Regions from separate parts of the Paenibacillus sp. FSL R10-2796 genome, predicted to be linked through region 3. Evidence: riboswitches for the same ligand, from Rfam matches in the RefSeq annotation. Region 3 holds a riboswitch; each other region holds the start of a gene.
The links. Region 3 has a riboswitch for cyclic di-GMP ahead of NST58_RS02895 (choice-of-anchor A family protein). Riboswitches for the same ligand answer to the same signal wherever they lie in the genome.

Region 1: another riboswitch for cyclic di-GMP. It lies ahead of NST58_RS23325 (PA14 domain-containing protein); the one in region 3 lies ahead of NST58_RS02895 (choice-of-anchor A family protein).
Region 2: another riboswitch for cyclic di-GMP. It lies ahead of NST58_RS05340 (glycosyl hydrolase); the one in region 3 lies ahead of NST58_RS02895 (choice-of-anchor A family protein).
Region 4: another riboswitch for cyclic di-GMP. It lies ahead of NST58_RS22330 (thiamine pyrophosphate-binding protein); the one in region 3 lies ahead of NST58_RS02895 (choice-of-anchor A family protein).

Annotation. Positions count from the first base shown of each region.
Region 1 covers NZ_CP150178.1:5,157,438-5,161,606, forward strand. The annotation lists gene NST58_RS23325 (PA14 domain-containing protein) at 1-1,553, opposite strand, end outside; cyclic di-GMP riboswitch class I at 1,708-1,806, opposite strand; gene NST58_RS23330 (hypothetical protein) at 2,082-2,807, opposite strand; gene NST58_RS23335 (helix-turn-helix domain-containing protein) at 3,019-3,336, opposite strand; gene NST58_RS23340 (hypothetical protein) at 3,461-3,784, opposite strand; gene NST58_RS23345 (Gfo/Idh/MocA family oxidoreductase) at 3,808-4,169, opposite strand, start outside.
Region 2 covers NZ_CP150178.1:1,208,862-1,213,030, forward strand. The annotation lists gene NST58_RS05335 (sugar phosphate nucleotidyltransferase) at 1-1,305, shown strand, start outside; cyclic di-GMP riboswitch class I at 1,442-1,521, shown strand; gene NST58_RS05340 (glycosyl hydrolase) at 1,534-3,084, shown strand; gene NST58_RS05345 (glycosyl hydrolase) at 3,236-4,169, shown strand, end outside.
Region 3 covers NZ_CP150178.1:612,321-616,489, reverse strand. The annotation lists gene NST58_RS02895 (choice-of-anchor A family protein) at 1-2,089, opposite strand, end outside; cyclic di-GMP riboswitch class I at 2,198-2,288, opposite strand; gene NST58_RS02890 (hypothetical protein) at 2,784-3,176, shown strand; gene NST58_RS02885 (ASCH domain-containing protein) at 3,376-3,789, opposite strand; gene NST58_RS02880 (DUF3221 domain-containing protein) at 4,141-4,169, shown strand, end outside.
Region 4 covers NZ_CP150178.1:4,911,866-4,916,034, reverse strand. The annotation lists gene NST58_RS22330 (thiamine pyrophosphate-binding protein) at 1-1,457, opposite strand, end outside; cyclic di-GMP riboswitch class I at 1,613-1,709, opposite strand; gene NST58_RS22325 (HAMP domain-containing methyl-accepting chemotaxis protein) at 1,884-3,134, opposite strand; gene NST58_RS22320 (YafY family protein) at 3,256-4,169, opposite strand, start outside.

The sequences.
Region 1 (4,169 bases), 2.7 Mb from region 3:
GGTTGTACCTGACCTGTCCAGCTCACGGAAAATCGTTTATCTGCAATACCAGGTACCCCCAAAACTGGTTGCCCCGACAAGAAGATGGATTCATCCAACTTTGTCACCTTCTGACCAGTAAAATCGCTCCCACTGAAGTACTCAGCTTTCAACCCCGAAACGGCATATTTCAAAAGAGTGTGCCCTTCCGTTCCATATCCAGTGTGAATGTTTGGCCTTTGATTTGTGATCAGATCACCACCTACCGCAAACAATCCTCCGGTTGTAATGTTTAAATGATTATTCACACTAATGCTGTCGCGGACGAACAGGTCACCTTTCTTCACTTTCAAATCAGCTACAAGATTATTGGATATAACCACTCCTATTGAAATCTCGTCTTCAATATTCATAATTACATTAGTATTAATATTCAAACTTCCAGGAACCAATACTCTCTTCGCTTCTATATTGAGCGTACCGCTGTTATAAGTTAAATCACCTGCGAAAAGTTCATTGTCTACATGAAAATCCAGATTATTATTCAATTGAAAAGCACCTTGCACCCATAGATTCCCATTTGACTCATCACTACTGCCGTTTAAGATATTTAAAGACAATGCAGCGTTGGCATTTAGCCCTCCCTTCAGGATTAAGGTTCCGTAGACAGTAATGTTCAAGAATTGATTGGTATTAATACCCTCTAATATTAAAATAACCGGCTTGTCCGGACTTCCAAAAGTAACACTCTTCTCTAAATTGAGATGTCCTGCTTTAATAATTGCTGGACTATGTAGGCTTGAAGTAACAGCTTGATGGATCGCAGTAACATCACTGCCACTAACAGTGAAAGCAGTTTGTTCATATTGTTGTATCCGTAGCTTGATATTGTCAGTCTGTTCGTTCATATATCTGGAGATCTCCCCTTGGAGTCCCTTCACTTTTATAAACGGAGGAGCATTATGTACATTGACCATCGTCCCTGACATCAATACCTTGTTCCCGGCTATCTTATTTTCTTCTGCTGGCAAAGCGATACGGGGTTGTGCAAGAGTAGGAGTGAACATGTTAACCATAGAAATTTCGATATTATTTAATGCCGTTTCTACATTAGGACTATTAATCTGACTCAAGCTTAGCTTTCCATCCCTTACAGTAACACTTTTCTTCAATGTAGAATGCTCTCCAGGGTCTAACGATAGACCATCCCAGAATATAGTGCCTTCCACATCCAGTGCATTCTTACTTCCATATACTGAATCACCCACAGTTACAGCTACTTCATAGATACCATTGTCTAATTGAATCTCCCACATCCCGTCAGGATGCATTAATGTCAATGTATCGAGAGTAGGATTTCCGTACGAGCTCTGACTCATATTAAACTTGTTCTGCAAGTCATCATAAGTAGCTCTTGTAACAGTGGAATTTGTATGATCTGTAGTCCAACCGTAGGCATAGTTGTTTTTAACACCGAATACTTCTCCGTAATCAGCGAGAAACCCCTCTGGAGTATGCGATTGCATAGGTTGAAATTGAATTTTAATTGTCTCTCCTTGCGCAAGGACTTTCATGTAACTCCCACCAAGAAAAGGAGCAAACAGCTGAATTAACAACAATAAACATAATAATTTACTTATTAATCTCTTTCTTTTTGTCATAATGTCCTCCGATTTAAGAATAAGTTCAAATGCTATCCATAAAAAAACACAAAAAAAAACCACTAGAAGAAGCGGCCCGGCTACCATTCGTTAGCATCCTTAGATGTTCGAATAAGGCCCGTGGCTTTGCGTCCCTGACTTTCGTGCAGGTTTGCCTTTTTAATTCAAATGGTTATTAAAGGAAATCGAAAACAGATTCAATACTCCACTTACAATGTATTCTCTGCTTGGTAATAATACCCTATAACTGAATCACTGGATATAGTCATTACTGTGAACTTTGTCGTTTTTCATCTAATTCTTTGTTATAACCTCCCTATCAACAACCAAATTTACTAATATATAGAAAAAATACGCCTCTTCATAATAATATCCTAGTACGAAATACCTAAGACAATTTCTGAAGAGGCGCATCAATTGATCACACCAAATCTGTATCTTCTATTGAACATAAGCCTGCATATACGTTCGCTTACCCTTTGCGTCCTTCAAATAAGGTCCTAAACCAGCAAAGCGGGAGTGATCCATATAAACACCAGTCATCCATCTGCCTTCTGTTAGGCCTCCGTTCCATTTGAGGACAAGGTCAGGGGCGGCTATCCATTCCTGATAAATCTGTATATTCTGATCTTTGTACTCTTTACAAGGCTTAGACTGCTCCAGAAGACGTAGATCATTAAGGTAAGTTGGCACGAAATAAGAGGATATCGTATGCAAATCATCTTCATCAAAAAAGGGCTCATCCCCTAAAAAGGGTTTGAATAATACGGTATTCTCGTACATGGACCAAATTAGGGCTTGTAGCACCATGCTTTGGCGAATGCCATTATGGAACTTATATTGTCGTTGATTACTCGCCACATTCACTTCTTGAAGAGGTTCCGTCGACTCCAGGCAATGCCGTTCACAGCCGATACATTTCCAGCCAGAAGGACTTTGAATCCATTTTTGAAAAATAGTCCCGCTATCATTGTTGCCTTTGTAGAGTGAAGAGATAATGCTGTAAGGCACGCCAATCCACGCATCCCATAAGGAATCTGGAAGATGGCTATGCAGCATGAACAACGTCTTGTCATAGATGAGCTGTACTTTGATCGAAGCGTTCTCCAGCTCAGCAACATCCTTTTTTCCATACGTTATTTCCCGGGAAAACAGGGTGGTCTTCATCTCCCTCGCCTCCTAATAGTTTTGCTATGCCTGTACTCCAGCTGAGTAGATTTGAGCAAAAACCAATATTGCAAGCGTTTCCATGCAAGGAACATACAACGTTTTTTCTATTATATTACAGATTTTTTCGATCTGTGCAAGGTTTTTATTTAAAAATTGAAAAGCCCTCCTCCGTTCTTCAGGAAAAAGGGCCACAACACGACTTTGATTTCTACTCTACCCAGCTCTCAGCCCAAGACTGAATCTGCTGCATAACAGGCTCCAGCGCACGGCCTTTGTCTGTTAGTTCATATTCAATACGCACAGGTGTTTCCGGGTATACATGTCTAACCAGAATACCCTCACCTTCCAAATCCTTCATCCGCTCGGACAGCATCTTATCGCTCATTGAAGGAATGAGGCCGGAAATATCTTTAAACCGCTTCGGTCCACTCATCAATGTCTGAATAATAAGTCCATTCCAACGTTTGCCTAAGAAAGAGAAGGCTGTCTCAAATCTGGGACACATCGAAATTTGATGTTCTTCCATTGTTCTCACCTCTCACTAGCGAAACTTACTATTAGTTAGTATATATAATATTAACACATTTCATCCCTGATGAACATCGTTTACTAAAAAAAGTTCATCTGACATTATCATTATATCCTCGTTGTCAATCCCCTGTATGTGCTCTAGATTCCCTTTTAGAGATCGCTTCTGTCACGATTTGCGCCAAGTCATCATTTCCGAATAAGGAGAGTACGCCCAGAACTGTGTCATCAGAAATATCCCCTGCTTCCTCCGCTGAAACCGTTAGGGCAAGCGCTTTTCGCAAGGCTTCATTCCCTTCTTGCTGTGGATAAGCCTGCAAATACAAACTGTGCGGGTCGAGTCCTTGATTCACGCACCACTGGGCGAATACAAGGATCATCATCTCTTCCTCACGCTTATAGCTTTCGATGATTTGTTCCTCCACTAATTTACGGTTGTCTTCCATAATTTACTCCTTTCTTAGAGACCTCATTCAGCAAGCTGAGCTGCCAATCTATGACTAGGCAGAACTGCTGAAGCAGCAATACTGCATAACTCTGGTGTATTTATATTGTTCAGGAAATGATCTACCACTCCACCAAAACCTCTTCTATCCAGCACCGTATCCCAGCTTCCAAAGCTCTGGGTCCGTGGCAAAGCATTTTTTTCATATAGGATGGCTTGGTCCAGATCTGCCACTTCCACCGAACGTCCATTACCGTGCAGCTCCAGCTTCTCCAAATCAACACCCGCCTCACGAAGCATGCTATACATCCCCACTGAGCCTTGCTCCCAACCCAGCATTCCAGATGCCTGCACAAGTCGCCCCTCTCCATTGGATTGAAGATTAC
Region 2 (4,169 bases), 600 kb from region 3:
AAGCAATTTCTAAAGGTACTTGAAAGCCCTCAAGGTGAACCAGAATCCATGGTACAACGTGTCTGGAGACAGTTGGAGGAAGCAGGGATGGCAGAATCATCTTATCTGGCCACCGGCCGCGGCCAAGTAGAAATGATACAAAGCCAACTGGGAAGTCATGTGCCGATTATCGTTGAACCGGAGCGTCGGGATACTTTTCCGGCTATCGCCTTAACAGCTACCTATCTTTATTCAGTGGCAGGTGTTTCTCCAGCGGAGACGGTAGCAATATTGCCTGTTGACCCTTATGTAGAAGCATCCTTTTTCGATACCATAGCTATGCTTGAGGAGACCATGCTGGAAAGTGGAGCAAATCTGGCTCTAATGGGTGTTGTTCCTGAACATGCCTCAGAGAAATACGGATATATTATTCCTACCACCGAAGAGGCGGGGGAAAATGGTTTTATGAAGGTGAGTCACTTTCAAGAGAAACCAGACCGCATACAAGCAGAACAGCTCATCGAACAAAATGCCTTGTGGAATTGCGGCGTGTTTGCCTTCCGCTTAGGGTACTTGTTAGATATTTTGCAGCGTAAAGGGTTGCCTTTAGGATATGAAGAATTGCAGAAGCAGTATAAGCTATTGTCTTCCATCAGCTTTGATTATGAAGTGGTGGAGAAAGAAGAACATATTGTGGTGCAGCCGTATGATGGATTCTGGAAGGATCTTGGAACGTGGAATACGCTGACAGAGGAAATGAGCAGCAAGCATGTAGGAAAAGGTTTTGTGACGGCGGATTCTGAGGGGACTTGCTTGATTAATGAGCTGGACATTCCGATAACGGTAATTGGTGCGAAGGATCTGATCATTGCGGCTAGCCCGGATGGAATTCTAGTTACCCATAAAGCTGAGAGCCCACGGATTAAAGAAGTGCTGAAGACCTTTGAACAAAGACCGATGTACGAGGAACGCCGTTGGGGCCATTACAAAGTTATTGATTATGTGAAATATGATGAAGGCAATGAAGTGCTGACCAAACGGATTTTTATATCCGAGGGGAATAATATCAGCTATCAATTACATCGCAAGCGTAGTGAAATTTGGACAATCGTCAGCGGCGAAGCAAGTATTGTGCTGAATGAGAAAAAACATAATGTGAAGGCTGGGGACGTGGTACGTATACCGGAAGGAACGAAGCACGCGATCCTTGCTTTGACGGATGTTGAGTTTATAGAGGTACAGACGGGGTCTGAATTAGTAGAAGAAGATAACATACGTATTACTTTAGACTGGAATGATATAGAACTACAACAATTCATTTCATAGGTCTAACCTATCTATTTAACCAATTCAAAATTTCTTGAAACAGGTAAATTGACTCAATTATCAAAAAAAGTCATAAAAACACTAAATAGATCATTAATTGTCGTCGATACTTACGGTAAGAGAGATTATTTCTCTTAAATTGAAAAGGCAAACCTATCGAAAGGTAGGGACGCAAAGCTATAGGGCCTTCGAAAGAGTGGCAGCCTGGCTACCGAAAGGGAGATTATTTTGAAAGCTTACCGTACGTATCGATTGTTTGGTGCATTTCTGTCACTCGTCCTGTTTCTGACTGCACTTCCGCTGGCTGTTGGAATTTCGCCGTCTATTGTCATAGCTGCTTCAAATTCTGGAACGCCGGTTACCCCAGGTGCCTCACCTGAAGCCGTAAAGCTGCTTAACTATTTTTACTCGATCTCAGGAAAAGGCATTATTGCTGGTCAACATGACTATTTAGAAAGTCCAGATGAAATTAACAATATGCTGAAGGGAACCAGCGGACAATATGCGGCTCTTCACGGTTATGAAATGGGTGCGATCAGTGGCCAGTCCGAAGCAACGATGGCTTGGCAACGTCAAAATGTGGTGAACAGCGCCATCAACTGGAATAAAGCGGGCGGGATCGTAGCTATGACTTTTCATGCTAACCTGCCGGGCACCTCTTATGACTGGGATAATGTGAAAAAAACACTTAGCCAGAGTGAGTTCGATAGTTACGTTACACCGGGTACCAAGCAATATAACAATCTGATCGCTGAGCTTGATAAGGTGGCCGTCTCTTTAAAAAGCTTGCGCGATGCCAACGTTCCGGTGCTTTGGAGACCCTATCATGAAATGAACGGGAACTGGTTCTGGTGGGGGAAGAAAAATAACTTTTCTACACTATGGAATATTATGTATGACCGTTTTGTTAACGTTCATAAATTAAATAATTTGTTATGGGTATGGAGTCCGAATGCTCCCAATGTTTGGTCAGATCCTTATGCGCTAACTTATCCAGGTGCTGATAAAGTAGATATTCTGGCAGCAGATATATACGAAAATGATTACCAGCAAAAATACTATGACAGCTTATTGAGTCTAGCCGCAGGCAAACCGATTGCGATCGGGGAAAATGGTGAAATGCCTAATCTGGAGAAGCTTCAGCAATCGCAAAGTAAATGGACGTATATGATGAGCTGGGGAAAAATGCTTTACGAGAATAACAGTGCAGACACAATCAAAACATTTATGAATAGCAACTATACCCTGACCAGAGATAAATTAAATACTGGTCTGGCACCGACACCTAGCGCCGCACCAGCGCCGGCACCTTCTGAAGAAGAGGGGGAGGCAGCAATTCCTCTCGCGAAGGGGCTTGCAGGAGAGTATTACAACAACATGCAATTGTCGGGAGCAGCAACTCTTAACAGAACTGATGCAATAATCGATTTCAATTGGCGGCAAGGCTCCCCGGATGCCGCCCTCGGGATTGATCGGTTCTCCATACGTTGGAGCGGTAAAATTAAGCCATTATATAATGAGCAATATACATTTTACACTACCTCAGATGATGGTATCCGTGTCTGGGTGAATGGGGAATCCGTGATTGATAGTTGGACTAAGCAAAGTGGTACTGAGCGTAAGGGCACTATAACGCTGAAGGCTGGCCAGCTATATGATATCAAGGTGGAGTATTACGAGAATGAAGGCGATGCGAGAGTCCGCTTGATGTGGGAAAGTGCTAGTCAAGCTAAAGAGACAGTTCCAGCAAGTGCACTTTTTCTTCCGGATGTCTCCTGATTGATGAAAATTAAAGGTCGATCCTTAGTGGCTCTGCGTTATTGCAGAGCTACTAAGCTATAGTCCTCATTAGGTCAGAAGACGATTGTCCGATAACAGGTATGTTTTTAACACCTGTGGAGGCAGTACAGCTACCGAAAGGAGGATTTATTTGCGTAAATATTATAAGAAAAACAGATTGTTGTTTACTATGTTACCGGTGTTTATTATTTTTTCCTTGCTGCCTTGGGGAGAGGTTAAAAGTCTTCCGAAGGCTATGAGTGTTTCTTCCTCTCTACCTCCGGCTATACCAAGCAATCCTTCGGCTTCTGAAGAAGCCAAGCAACTGCTGAGTAATTTGGTGAATCTACGTGGCAAAGGGATCTTGTCCGGCCAGCATGATTATCTAGAAAGTCCAGATGAACTGGTTCATAAGCTGAAGAATACTTCGGGACAAAATGCCGTTCTACATGGTTATGAATTAGGGGCGATTAATAATCAATCCGAAGGGACGATCGCAGAACAGCGGCAAGCTGTTATAGACAGTGCAATTGAATGGCATCAGGAGGGTGGCATTGTAGCCATGACCTTCCATCAGAGCTTACCGGGAACCTCACCAGAATGGTCCAATGTAAACAGAAGTCTCAGTCAAGAGAAATTTAATGCTTATGTTACACCTGGGACAGCTCAGTATAAGAGGCTAATTTCAGATCTAGACGAGGTTGCTGGATATTTGGGTCAGCTGCGTGATGCCGGAGTGCCGGTCTTATGGCGACCTTACCATGAAATGAATGGTGGTTGGTTTTGGTGGGGGAAAAAGGACAATTTTTCAGAGCTGTGGAGTATTGTCTATGATCGTTTTGTAAACACACACAAGCTAAATAATCTACTGTGGGTGTGGAATCCAAATGCACCGAATGAATGGTCAGATCCATATGCTGCATATTATCCCGGTGGGGATAAACTCGATGTTCTGGCTGCGGATATCTACAATAACGATTATAAACAGTCCTACTATGAGGATCTGCTCGCATTGGCCGAGGGTAAACCTATCGGAATCGGGGAGAGTGGGCAACTGCCGAACCCGGATGTATTAACTGAGAAAC
Region 3 (4,169 bases):
GCGATGGTGTCGGCGAAGCTACAGGCCCAAGCGGCACGGGATCTTCTGCAAGAACTATAGTGCCAATTACGGATGATGGCGTTGGTGTCGGGAACACCGAAGTCTCTGGTGTCGACGTTGGTGTTACCTCTGGTGTTACCGTTGGTGTTGGTGTTACCTCTGGTGTTACCGTTGGTGTTGGTGTTACCTCTGGCGTTACCATCGGTGTTGGTGTTGCTTCAGGCGTCGGCGTTGGTGTTGCTTCAGGCGTTACCGTCGGTGTTGGTGTTGCTTCAGGCGTCGGCGTTGGTGTCGGTGTTGGTGTCGGCGTCACTGTCGGCGTTGGTGTCGGTGTTGGTGTCGGCGTTGGTGTCACTGTCGGTGTTGGTGTCGATGTCGGCGTCACTGTCGGCGTTGGTGTCACTGTTGGCGTTGGTGTTGGTGTCACTGTCGGCGTTGGTGTCGGTGTTGGCGTCACTGTCGGCGTTGGTGTCGGTGTTGGTGTCGGTGTTGGCGTCACTGTCGGCGTTGGTGTCGGTGTTGGCTTCACTGTCGGCGTTGGTGTCGGTGTTGGTGTCGGTGTTGGCTTCACTGTCGGCGTTGGTGTCGGTGTTGGCGTCACTGTCGGCGTTGGCGTTGGTGTCACTGTCGGCGTCGGCGTTGGTGTCACTGTCGGCGTCGGCGTTGGTGTCACTGTCGGCGTTGGTGTTGGTGTCACTGTCGGCGTTGGTGTCGGTGTTGGTGTCGGTGTTGGTGTCACTGTCGGCGTTGGTGTCGGTGTTGGCGTCACTGTCGGCGTTGGTGTCACTGTTGGCGTTGGCGTCGGTGTCACTGTCGGCGTTGGCGTCGGCGTTGGCGTCGGTGTCACTGTCGGCGTTGGTGTTGGTGTTGGTGTCACTGTCGGCGTCGGACATGGTGTTGGCGTCGGTGTCGGCGTTGGTGTCACTGTCGGTGTTGGTGTCGGTGTCACTGTCGGTGTTGGTGTCGGTGTCACTGTCGGCGTTGGCGTTGGTGTCACTGTTGGTGTCGGCGTCACTGTCGGCGTTGGCGTTGGTGTCACTGTCGGTGTTGGTGTCGGCGTCACTGTCGGCGTTGGCGTTGGTGTCACTGTCGGTGTTGGTGTCGGCGTCACTGTCGGCGTTGGCGTTGGTGTCACTGTCGGTGTTGGTGTCGGCGTCACTGTCGGCGTTGGCGTTGGTGTCACTGTTGGTGTCGGCGTCACTGTCGGCGTTGGTGTCGGCGTTGGTCCAGGTTCATCACCATCGTATGGATAGTGGTGAAATTCACCACCAGTACCTTTGAGTGAAGCCGCCACTAAAGTACCGTTAATCTGACCATTAATAAAATCAACATGAGCATAGGGGGCAAGTATGCTTCCCATTACACCTATGCCTGCCATATCAAGATACGCAGCTTGGCTAAAGTTAAGCAAAATTTTCTTGCTGTTCAACACGTTATTAGGTAGAAATCCGAAGTTTTTCATTTTTACGTTAGAACCATCAATATTAATAATTGCAGTAGATCCTGAAGGAACATTTATTGTAATTCCATAGGTATTAGAGACGTTATCTCCTGAAACATTAAAAACATTGACCGCAGGATCTGTACCTGTCAGGGTAAGGCTGCCATATTGGTACACTGTTGTTCCATTCGCCGGCAATGCTGCAAGTTCTGCTGATTTGTCCTTCAAAGACTGACCTACGGCTGAAAAGTCAATCGTACTCCCCTGTCTTTTTGTACCACCCTTGAGGAGCGTTACATTCCCTGAAAAATCTCCCCCGTGCACGATATTCCCATAAACAGTACCTCCGTTGAAAGTAAGATTCCCTCCAACAACAAGTGTGTCAGTCAGGGAAACCTCTGCAGCGGTCAACCTATCTCCAACACTATAGTTGGTTAAGTTAACGTTACCTCCAGCAGCAAACCTTCCTTCCGTATCCGAAACTGTTGTTATATCCCCTAGAATAAACACGTTGTAGACCGCTGCAATTCCCAATGTAGAAGAACTGCTAGCTCCAGCAACTCCAGCTCCCAATGAGGAAAGCCCACTACCTACCGTCAAAATCCCAGCTAATACAAGCGAGAGTAACGGTTTTATTCTTCTTTTCAAATGGCACACCTCCTAAAACTATGATTTATATTAATCAGAATAATTACCAGAAACTCTAAAGGACCTAACAACAAAAAAGACCGCCAAAAAGAAGTGAAATTCCCTTCTCATGGCAGTCGGACGGTCATTGTGCCTTTAAGACACTTTAGACTCCTGGACTTTGCGTCCCGCCCTTTCAGACGGTTTGCTATTATCATGACTATATATATGTATTACACTGCAAGTCCAGAACTGGTAGCTGAAGCATTCTATCCAATAACAGTCTATGACTTTTAATACTTTTGAATTAATAACAGTTTAGCTCCCGACACCCACAATTGTCAATCAATTCCTTTCGATAATTCCCCGCATTAGTACCACACAAAAAAAGCGCCTAAAGGCGCTTCGCATAAGGTTTTTCATTAAATTTTAAAGTAACTGTATATAGCCCAATATGGATATCCATAAGGGAACACTCAGAATTAAACCAAAAAACAATCCACGCTGGAGGCTGCCCTCTTTTTCCATCATAATTCTCCTTTATTTGCGTTCGATACATTAATTTTTATTATTACAATTTTTAATATAATTTATTCTTCGTTATTTAGTTGTGAATTTAATCACATTGGATAAGCTGTTTAGAAATACCATTGATTATTTTTGGAATATCGGGGTAGAATACGAATATACGTTCCTATTAGAGGTGATGAGATTCATGCATAGAGCAGAAAGCAGGGACAACATGCTGGTGAAATCTTATTTATTGCTTCCGATGATTTTATCAGCTTTCGAACGGGACTCCGCCATTTTATCTACACACTTACGAACACCCGCCCCTTATCTGGAGGTGCTTGGAACAGCTGCTGCAGTAGCTACAACAGATCTAAGGGATGTTCGTGCAGAAATGAGAAGACGGGGAATCAAGGTGTATGAGCAAAACAGACTTAATACTGGAATTGAAGCCAAGTATATATGTCGTGGCTATCATGAACGAATGCTGCTGTTGAATGACATTGTTGCGGCTCAGGCTGCCATCCATATGCGCAGATACCTAGGGCTGGATATTTCATCTTTTAAGAGTTACGAAGAACAGTACCAGATTAAGTAAAGCTGTATAGAAGCCGCTGCGCTCTCTCCCCCCAATCAATTAGTGAACAAAAAAATAGGCCTTACCATGGGAGTTGGCAAGACCTGAGAGAGATATACCACAAAACACTGGGGGGTGTTTGGTGTCTCTAATATATACCTCGAACCTGAAAAAAAGCTGATAGGCACATAAAAATTACATTAAAAATATTGTTCGCCGTTCAGAAGTGATTAGAGTGCTCCCACAAGCTTAGCCGACCTTTAGCTGGAATTGGATGGCTTAATGGATGAACCCCTTCAAGCTTCCAGGCAAACCGTCCTTCACTATAGTCGCCAAAATCATATTCGTTCCCATTGATCCATTCCCTTAAATCCACCTCTGGAGTAACCACATAACATCCCGCGAGCTGACCTGTAGCAATAATAGCTCCTGTCGGCAAATTATTCGCTGTATAGCCATGTTTCGCCAATACTGATTTGTACGGTTCCTGTTCACAAATCTTTTTGTCAATCCTCACTCCGGCATGGATGCCTAACTCGCCGCGGTAGGCTGTTCTCCATGAACGAGTTTCAAACTCTTTTTCACCAAGAGCAATTAAGGTCGCCCAAGGCTGCCGTATTGTTATACACCGCATGATATTTATCCCCTTTGTTTATGTTGGACGTTTGTCACGGATGCCACGGATCTCGATCTCGCGTTGTGTAATCTTGCTCACCTTGACCTGATAAATAATCCCAACCGTTTGGTCGATACTCATTTCCATCATTGATCGCCTCTAAAATAAGAACATTTATTTTTATTATATACAAACAAAAGTTCTTATAAAAATATCAATACTACAGACATTCACCTGTAACTCCCCAGAATCAATAAAGGTCGTCATAATGGAAGGGCTGCTGTTTATTCTTATATTGGTAATGTACTAAATGCTATGCCTGTGCAACCGATTTTAAATTAATGTCGTAACCACTGGAGGGGAAGGTCCATGATTCAAAAACCACGTACTACTATTAA
Region 4 (4,169 bases), 3.0 Mb from region 3:
ACTTCATATAGAGTTCCATCGATACGACCTGTGGTTTTCTCCATACCCTTAAGAGCCATATCTAGTTGCTTATTATTGACCACGATAAAGATGACAGGGATATCTTTGCAGACAGCGGTGTTAATCTCAGCGCCGAGCATCATGAAACAACCATCACCTGTAATGCAGAGGACAGTTTCTTCAGGAGCAGCAACTTTTGCACCAATAGCCATGCCGATCGAATTACCCATGCAAGCAAAATACGCATCAAAAACAAAGCTGCCCGGTTTCTTAACCTTGTACCATTTTGCAGCGTGGAATCCATGACTTCCATCATCAACGAAAATTGAATTATTATAAGGGATCAAATCACTTAAAGTGCTCATTACCGAAGCAAGGGAAAGATTCTTGAGGGTTGGAAGCTCTTCTGAATAATCCGCATCGGCCAAAGCCTCACGTTTGGTGATTGTGCTTGGGTCAATATGATTTAGGCAGTGCACCAAATTATCGCGCAGGTCCCCAGTGACCGGTATCGTTTTGGACAATAGTATTTTTCCGACAAAGGTTGGATCAATATCAAATTGAATTAAAGTTGCTGGATGATTCTCCCGTTTAAGATTACAGATGGTCATATCACTTAAACGTGATCCAAGCACTATAAATAAATCGCTTTTATTCAATAAATCGTCCCCGTGGGTCGAACCGCCAACGCCAATAGGACCATGATAGAGTGGGTGATCCCAGACTATAGCCCCTTTTCCACCAGGAGATGTTACTACAGGAATATTAAATGTTTCTGCGAGTTGAACAAGCTCTTTATGTGCTCCGGAGCGGTTAATTCCTTTACCCGCAATAATCAAAGGATTCTTAGCAGCTTGAATAGCATCGATGACTCTATCGATATTAGCTTGACTAATTAGAGACTCTCTTTCTGGGATTACTATATTGCATTCTTCCAATACTTCAGTTTGTACATCAAAAGGAATACAAAGATGAACAGGACCCCGTTTGGTCAGGGCCACAGAAATCGCATGATTAAAAATAGTACCAAAGTGATCCCCACGTTCAACCAATTTACTGAACAAGGTGGCAGGTCTGAACATATCAGCTAAATCAGCCAGAAAAGAGGTGGAGTCCTGACATTGAGGAATTCCAAGCTCTGTAATGGATTGGTGGCCGGTAATAAATAGGACAGGTAGGTTGTTAGCTTTCGCATGTGCTGCTGCTGTAAGCAGGTTAGTTCCCCCAGGACCCGAAGTACCAAATGCTACGCCTAGGTTACCCGTTTTCAGCGCATACCCTGCTGCTTCGAATCCGGAGCTTGCTTCATGTCTGCCGGGAATAAATTCAATACCGTAATCCACCATCTTTAGAACAATTGGACAAATGGATTTGCCAATGATCCCAAAAGAATGGGTGACTCCAAGGTTACGTAGTGCTTCCGCCATGTAATCTGCGACTGTCTTCAAAAGAAACACCTCACAAGTTTTTTGATATATATTAGTTATTAATCTACCGAATAGATACGATAGATCAATATACTCAAAAAGTAAAAACCTGTGCTCTATAGTAAGCACAGGTTGGTGGCATAAGGCGCCGCTAAGACTGAACAATAGTTCAGCCGTCCTGGTTCCTCTGCAACCTGGCAATCATGGCCTCAAACGAAAAAATGAGGCTGTAGATCCATGGTTTTGCGTCATCCTCTTTCGAGGATTTTGCCAATATTAATTTATAGTTGATAAGAATAATTTTACTTTACAATATATTCCTCATTAATTTTTGTCAACATAATCCGCTAAAAAAACTCGAAATTTGACGAAAGTCTTGTCCAAGAGATGAAGTTTTGCCTCGCGAAAAAAACTGCCACCTAAGACTCAGCTTAGGTGGCAGTTGATAGTTTTGAACTAGAATTTAAAGATATGAATGGTTTTTTGCAGATTAAATACGGCCTGGGTCATTTTTTCCGTTTCTTCTGCAACAGACTGCAGGGCATTAATCTGTTCATTCATAGCCGCCGATACCTCTTCCGTGCCAGCAGCAGTTTCTTCGGTGATAGCTGAGATATTCTCAATTGCACTGGAAATTTTCAAGGCACTTTCTAGCATAAGATCACTCTCCGCAGAGAATGAAGAGATTTGCTCGGTAATGTACTGCACGCTTTGTACAATTTGTGCGAAAATATGGGCAGATTGAGTGATCATTTCATTCTGAACCTGCACAACCTCTTCATTGATGGCAATATTATCGATGGCTTGTTTAATATCTGACTCAATGCTGCGGACCAAGCCGAATACTTCTTTTGTGGATGCCGTAGATTCTTCAGCAAGCTTGCGGACCTCTTGAGCTACAACGGCAAAACCCCGACCATGCTCTCCGGCACGAGCAGCTTCGATGGAGGCATTCAGTGACAGCAGGTTGGTCTGCTCAGCGATCTCTGTGATGGTCTTGGTGATCATCGTAATCCCGCGGGCATTTTGTGAGAGAGCTTCAATAGTATCAGCCACTTTTTGTGTAGCCTCTATGTTTTTACGCATGCCTTCAGCCTGTGTATCTACGGATTGGCGCCCTTGCTCAACAAGTTCTAAGGTATGTATTGAACGTCTGTTCATTTCTTTGGTGGAGTTCGTATAATTGGATACTTTGGTCTCAATGTCTTTAATGGATTCTGTCATATCAGCGATATCCGTAGATATTTCATTTGCACCAAGAGCGAGCTCAGTAGAAGAAGAGGCTACTTGTGCCATGACAATTTTCAGGTTCTGGTTCTTATCTTCGATTCCGCGGCTTGCATCCATAACTTGACGGGTGATCTGCGATGCATCGGTCAGAATCTTCTTGAGCTTATCAATCATTGTGTTAAAGGAGCGGCTTACGTCACCCATTGAGCCATTTTCGTCCGCTCTGCTAGTGAAATCGCCCTTCGAAATACTGTGAGATACATTAGCAATATCATCAAAAGATGATGTAAGCGTTCTCTCCACGAAGCGAGCAACAGGTAAAGTCAGACCTGCAAGAACAACTACTAGTATAATTCCTACGAGAAATTGACCTAGAATCATTAACGTAACTAAGACAGGAATAGCAAACAGTGCGGCAACGAGGTAACATCCGGCAACAATTCTTTGTTTTAACGGAAGTTTGTGCATCCAGCTCATTGGTAAAATGTCCCCCTTATTAAATTTTATGTAATGGTGTTATTATAGGGGATTTATAGGTCATTGGTCTATAGAGAAGTGTCATAAATCTTCTTTAAGTAGTAGATATTTAGAATTCATGTCAAAATTCCTCATATATTGTGGAAATTGTTTTAATAGCAGACTTTACCATCCCTACTAGTTCGATAGGAGCTAAAACAATAACTGAAGGAGAGAAAGAGAGTACGATACGACAGGCAGATTCTATAGCATTAAATTCGGCCTCCACGTTCATCCACCCAGTATTAGCAGAGGGTTCTACTAAAGTTATAGTTACATATCTTTCACGTTGTAATTCTTTAAGAATAGACTCATTCACCTTTAAGTTCACTACATATTTTGGCAGTGCTGCTTTAAAAGCTAAAGTCGATTGTTCCCAGTAGCTTTTTAAATCAAAAGCCTCAGGTCTGACAAATGATTCATAAGTTGCGTCAGCTTGTATTAATCTCGACACGCGAAAAGTCCGCATTTCACCCACGGTTCGTGCCACTACATACCAAACTCCACGTTTTGCGACTAACCCGAGAGGTTCAATGAAACGCTCCTTCATCTCGTCATTCCGTGGGTAAGTGATCTTCACTTTACGGTCTTCCCAAACAGCTTCCTGCAGGACAGATAGGAACGGATATGTCTCGTCGGAAGGGTGCCAGCTGGCACCATCTATATGAATGCGCTGGCTCAGGTAACTGGCTGGATTATTCGGCCTGGATGGGGAAGCAGCCTCCAGCTTAAGCACGGCAGAAGAGAAGTCGTTTTGTATACCCAGATCTTTTAAGATTGAGGAGTCTGCGGACAGCAGCAGAGTTGCAATCTCTGAGGGCTTCATACCCGTTAAGGAGGTCCGGTATCCTTCTGTGAGCATCCAACCCCCTTCACGTCCCCGTTCGGCAAGAATCGGTATTCCTGCTGTACATAAGGCTTCCATATCTCTAAACACAGTTCGTTCAGACACTTCTAAGGTCTGGGCTAGCTCACGGGACGTCATCTTTCCACGAT